2 regions of the Flavobacterium sp. FlaQc-48 genome follow, and region 2 is predicted to be linked to the other one. Evidence: riboswitches for the same ligand, from Rfam matches in the RefSeq annotation. Region 2 holds a riboswitch; the other holds the start of a gene.
The links. A riboswitch is a leader RNA that binds a small molecule or an ion and turns the genes downstream of it on or off. The one in region 2 is predicted to bind cobalamin.
Positions count from the first base shown of each region.

Region 1: it holds a riboswitch for cobalamin, as region 2 does, so the genes downstream of both, ACHRWY_RS14160 (TonB-dependent receptor plug domain-containing protein) here and ACHRWY_RS00330 (TonB-dependent receptor) in region 2, are expected to answer to the same signal.

Region 1 covers NZ_JBIPCR010000008.1:76,695-79,906, forward strand. Annotated here, with positions in the region: gene ACHRWY_RS14150 (adenosylcobinamide-GDP ribazoletransferase) at 5-802, shown strand; gene cobC (alpha-ribazole phosphatase) at 787-1,323, shown strand; cobalamin riboswitch at 1,392-1,603, shown strand; gene ACHRWY_RS14160 (TonB-dependent receptor plug domain-containing protein) at 1,630-3,212, shown strand, end outside.
Region 2 covers NZ_JBIPCR010000001.1:88,664-91,875, reverse strand. Annotated here, with positions in the region: gene ACHRWY_RS00330 (TonB-dependent receptor) at 1-1,515, opposite strand, end outside; cobalamin riboswitch at 1,630-1,840, opposite strand; gene ACHRWY_RS00325 (hypothetical protein) at 2,127-2,375, opposite strand; gene ACHRWY_RS00320 (Crp/Fnr family transcriptional regulator) at 2,638-3,201, shown strand.

The DNA of each region.
Region 1 (3,212 bases), on a different contig from region 2:
ATACATGAAAAAAGAACTCCATATCTTCTTTACCTGCTTAATGTTTTATACCAGAATTCCCTGTCCAAAAAACATCACGCACCATCCTGATTATTTAAACAAAGCCACTCGCTATTTTCCTTTGATTGGCTGGATTGTAGGCAGTATTTCTTTTCTGGCTTTTTATCTTTTTTCTCTTTTTCTTTCAACAGAAACAGCTGTTATTATTGCAATTATAGCCTCAATACTGACCACCGGAGCCTTTCATGAAGATGGGTTTGCAGATGTTTGCGACGGATTTGGCGGAGGATGGACCAAAGAAAAAATTCTAACGATAATGAAAGATAGTGCCATTGGCGCTTATGGCGCAATTGGTTTGGTGTTACTTTTTTTATTGAAATTCAAATTGCTTTCAGAATCCATTTCGCTATTTAAAACAGATAATACTATCGCACTTTTTCAGGTTTTTCTTTTATTTGTTTCTGCTCATGCTTTGAGTCGTCTGGCTGCTATTTCGATAATTTTTACTCATGAATATTCCAGAGATGATGCTTCAAGCAAAAGCAAACCAATTGCTAAAAATCATAGTTGGAAAGAAATTTCAGGTTCCTTTTTCTTTGGATTAATTCCACTATTTGTTTTCTCTTATTTTCAGCATACATTTCTTTTTGCACTGCTTCCCGTTTTTATAATGCGTTATTTTTTGGCCCGATATTTTAAAAAGTGGATTGATGGTTATACCGGAGATTGTCTTGGTGCAACGCAACAAGTTTGTGAAGTGATTTATTATTTAAGCATTCTTTTAATATGGAAATTTATCTAGTTCGCCATACTGAAACGATTTGTGAAAAAGGAATTTGCTACGGACAATCAGATGTTGATCTGGCTGAACCTTTTGAATCTGTTTTCGGGAATATTGTTTCGCAATTACCCGCAGCAGCAGTACTCTTTACGAGTCCATTGAAACGTTGTGTTATTTTAGCCCAATACATTCAGGATAGCATAAACGTTACTTCATTTGAAAAAGACTGCCGTTTAATGGAAATGAATTTTGGTGACTGGGAATTGAAAAACTGGAATGAGATTTCACCCGAACAACTTAATCCGTGGATGGAAGATTTTGTAAATATTGCAGTTTCAAATGGGGAATCCTTTATTGAATTGCATCAAAGAGTGGGCATTTTTTTAACTGAGCTTGCCTCAAAAAACATTAAAAACCCCATTATCATCATAACACATGCCGGAGTAATCAGAAGTATTTTATGCCATCAGGCTTCATTGCCTTTAAAAGATGCCTTTAACAACAAAGTAGACTTTGGTCAAGTCATTAAAATTAAACTATAAAAACCATTTTTGTTTCGAATTTGTTTTAAAAAGTCAAACAAATTTGAAAATTCGACAATTTTAACTTTATCTTTGCACAAAATTAAGGTTGTGTTTATTTAAAAACACATTAAAAGGGAATCAAGGAATTATAAAAAATCTTGAGCTGTACCCGCAACTGTAAGCTTTGTTCTGAAAAGAATGCTTGTTGTTAACTACAAAACCACTGCTCGCCACGGCGAATGGGAAGGTAAACAACAAGACGCAAGCCAGGAGACCTGCCTTTGTAATCAATATCGAGCTCTCGGGAAAAAGAGTGTAGAAATTATGACTTTAAAAAAACTTTTTGCTTTTTGCTTCTTAATGTTGTGCCAGATTATTTTGGCGCAGAATGATTCTGTTAACAAATTAAAAGAAGTTGTAGTTTCAGATGCTAATCTGAAGAAATACTCCAATTCACAATCCGTTTTAAAACTCAATGATTCTGTTATTAATAAAAATGAGGCTTTATTAACTGATTTATTAAACTTCAGTTCTACCATCTATTTTAAAGAATACGGACGAGGAATGCTTTCTACAGTTTCCTTCAGAGGGACAACGGCCTCGCAAACGGCAGTAATCTGGAACGGAATAAACATTAATTCTCAGATGAACGGAAGTACTGACTTTAATACGATTTCAGGCTCCGATTATAATTCTATCAGCGTAAAAGCCGGTGGAGGAAGTGTCATTTATGGCAGTGGTGCAGTTGGCGGAACAGTTCACCTGAATAATGATCTTGGCTTTTACAAGAGATTCGAAAATAATTTAAGAGTAGATTACGGAAGTTTCAATACCATTGGACTCAATTATAAAACCAATATTTCGAACGAGAAATGGAGCGCACAAATTGGTTTCTCTAAGAACAGTTCAACAAATGATTATAAGTATTTAAACCAATACAACTGGAAAGGCGAACAACGCCGGAACCAAAACGGACAGTACGACATCATTACAATGAGCGCCAACGTTGGTTATAAATTTGACTCCAAAAACAGTTTAAAATTATACTCTCAAACTTCAAATACGGATCGGAATACATCTTTAATATCAGAAACCGAAACTAAAACCCGATATGTAAATGGTTTTAATCGAAACTTACTGGAATATGATGGTAATTTTGGCAAATTTAGCACCAATTTAAAAACTGCTTATATCTTCGAAAATTACCAGTATTACCCCAATAATGCTATTAATTTTTTCACTTACGGAAAAACGGAAAGCCTCATTACAAAAGCAGATATAGGATATCAGTTTTCAAAATCAATACAAGTAAGTGCCATTTTAGATTACAACAGAACAAAAGGTTACGGAAGTGGTTTTGGTGATCATACCAGAGAAATTAGCTCAGCTGCTCTATTAGTAAAACAAGATATTTCAGCAGATTGGAAAAATGAATTTGGCATCCGAAAAGAATTTACAGATAATTATCAATCACCGGTTTTATTCTCGTTAGGATCTTCGTATCAATTCAGCAAATTGTACAATTTAAAATTTAATTTATCCCGAAATTTCAGAATCCCAACTTTTAATGATTTGTATTGGGAACAAGGCGGAAATCCCGATTTAAAACCTGAAAGTTCTTATCAGGCAGAGATTGGTAACGTTTTTACTTTTAGAAACCTTTCACTTACCCAAACCTTTTATTACATGAAAATAAAAGATTTATTACAATGGGTTCCTGGCAGTAACGGAATCTGGTCTCCAAAAAACACAGACAATGTCAATAGTTATGGAGCAGAAACATTATTGAGCTGGAAAAAACATTTTGGAAAAAATTACTTTGCCGCAAATGCCACTTATGCTTACACCGTTTCTAAAGACGAGGATACTAAAAAACAACTCTTTTTTGTGCCTTTTCATAAAGCAAC
Region 2 (3,212 bases):
GCCGTCAACCTGAATCGAGAATTTGTCAAAAAACTCTTTTCGAACCGGCAGATTATAAGTAAATCCAACATCATACTGATTCATATACTCCGGTCTTAAAGTACTGGATCCAACCATCGTATAATACAAATCATTAAACGTGGGCATTCTGAAAACACGTTTTGCAAATGCTCTTAGATTAAAATCGTAGTCTTTAAAGGGTGTATAGCCTAAAAATAAGGCAGGTGAAAATTCGGTTTTATCAGGTGCTTTTGCATTATACCGAACTTCTTCCTTTACATTAGTCCCTATAACACTGCCTAAAACCTTAAAACCTCCAAGTCTGTAGGTAGTGGCAAGAGAAACTAATGCGGTATAGCGTTGCGGAAATGAAAATTGGGTTTGTATACCTTTTCTTGTTGCGTTTAATTTATTGTATTGAAGATCTGTAGACAGCGAGACATCCCAGGCTGGTAATATGCTGTACATATTAACCGCAGAAACGTAATATTCCTGCTGATAGTAACTGTCGTCAGATTGTGCTCCTTCGGTTACCGTTTCACCAAGGACATTAGTTGTATCTCTGGCTACATAATGGGTATAATCGTAAGCAAATTTTCCTTTGGCCTGAAATTTATATCTTTTTGTAAAGTCTTTGATGAAAGTACCCTGCGTAAAAAAGTTCTTATCATATTGTCTGAAGCCATCTGAAAATTTGTTCTCGACAATGGCTCCCGGTGCTCCCCTGTCAGAATCATAATAATAAACTTTGGCATCCCAGGACCCGTTATTTATTTTTCCGTAAAGGCCGGATTCTACTCGCAGTGCTTCGATATCACTATTGTGTCTGGTGGCGGTGGTATCATAAGCAACCGTTCCGTCGAGATTATTTCTTTTATATCTGAATGTATATTGTCCGTTAGATTTTATGTATTCAGAGCTTACACTCATGCTTACTTTACCACTTAACTTTTGTTCCCATCGAAAAGACGGATCAAAATAATTAATTGACATTGTCTTGAATCGTACTAACAGATTTGAGCTTTTATCGCCTTCAAAAACAGGCCGTTTCGTTCTTAAATAAATCGTTGAAGCTGCTGCAAAGTCTTTTGCTGATTGAAAAATTTCGCTCTTCTGACCATTATACATCGTCAGGGACTCCATATCATCCAAGGAATATTTGCCTAAATCTGTAACACCGTTTTGTGCGTTCCCCAGCTGTATACCATCATAAAAAACACCTACATGATGTGTGCCCATGTTACGAACATCTACGGTTTTAAGTCCGCCAAGCCCTCCGTAATCTTTAATTTGGGTTCCGGCAAAATACCTTAGGGCATCAGCCACATTATGGCTGGCTAAATTTTCGAGTAATTTTCCCGAAAGCGTTTGTACCGGAATTACTTCCTGATAAGGTTTTCCTTTTAAAATAACTTCTTTTAGAACCCGTAAACTATCATTAGATACTTGCGAATGAAGTAAAAATGGAGCAAAAAACAGAAAAATGAGTAAGCGTATTCTTTTTATATTATACATCACTGTTTTAATTAAATAAACTTCGCGGATGGTATAATCAAAAAAGCAAAAAGAGAGAATCCCGTTAAAAAATAACAGGTCCATTTTTGTTGTTCAACTTTATTCCACGAAAGTCTTAAACTATGTGATTGTGGCAGGTATCCTGACTTGTTCCATCTTTAAAACAACCTTCCCATTCGCCGTGGCAAACAGTGGCATTAGTAACGTTTAAAGACTTGTATAGAACTTACAGTAGCGGGTCTGTTCAGGATTTACACCTGATTCCCTTTTAACTGTTTTCTTCAAAAAAAATCAAAGAAAACAGACCAAAATCTGTCGTAAAGATAGAACTATCTTTATAAAAAGAAGAATTAGACTTAAAAATTACATTTTAAACAATGAATTAACAGAAATATAAAAAATAATTTAAAAAATTAAAAATATTTTTTAACCGCATCTTTGCTATTAAATAGTCGAATGAAACCTTGTCAAACGGGTACAATTACCAGAAATTAAAAAGAGTATGAATCCTCTAAAGATAATCTTTAAGGCGATTCATTCAGACAAAAGAGCTGAGAAAGGAAAGTATTATAAAAAATTCTAATTTGGATCTGATTTTTGATAATCAAACATTATCTGAATATTGAGATCGTATCAGCCAAATTTTCTTTGCAGATAAATGCCTTGATAAATTCCTGGACTTCATTCGTAGTTTCAGAAGGCGTTGCAAAAGAATTAATATGAAATTCATCATCCTGATCTAGGATATGAATAATTTCAGTATAACCTTTAGAAATTAAACTACCCTTTAATTTAATAATATTCAACTGTTGTTGACTATCCAACTCCTTACGAACTTTTAGTTTTATAGCTTTATCCATTTGTAAATATTTTAAATTATTTGACTCAAATTCATTCTCAAATATAAATATTAATTAGCTAATAATGCTGTTAAAATTGACTCATAAAACATTATTTATCAACACAGTAATAAACAAAAGTTTAATAAATTGTTATTATTTTACTAAATCACTATTCACAATTTATCCTTTAATTTTATTGTGTTTTAGAATAAACCCCAACCAGTGATATCGCAATAAGAGCTTCTCTATAATTAAAATTTCAATAACTTTGCTTTCTGCTATGCAAAACCAACTTAGAGAACATATAGAAAAAATAATCCCATTGACTGATGAGGAGTTTGCTTTTGTGTTTTCTCATTTTTCGACCAAAAAATTTAAGAAACATCAATTTCTTATTCAGGAAGGCGATACTGTCAAGTATTCTTATTTTATAATTTCAGGTCTTTTAAAATTGGTCTATACCGATGATAAAGCAAAGGAGCATATTGTTTCTTTTGCTATGGAAGATTGGTGGGAAAGTGATTATTATGCCTTTTTTACGGAAACTGAAGCAACAATGTCATTAGAATGTATCGAAGATACTGAGGTGCTTTGCTGTACACTGGAAGATTATAAAAAACTGTGCGATGGCCTGCAAAAAATGGAACGCTTTTTTCTGGAGAAAGCAACTTTTGGCTTTCTTGGATCGCAACGCCGCATTATTTCCTGGCAGACTTCTAACTCAAGAGAGCGTTACGAACAACTTTTAAAACAATATCCGTCACTTATTCAGCGTGTTCCTAAAAGCCTGATTGCTTCGTATTTGGGCGTTTCCCGCGAAACTTTAAGCCGATTATCTTCTTAATGTGACATAGC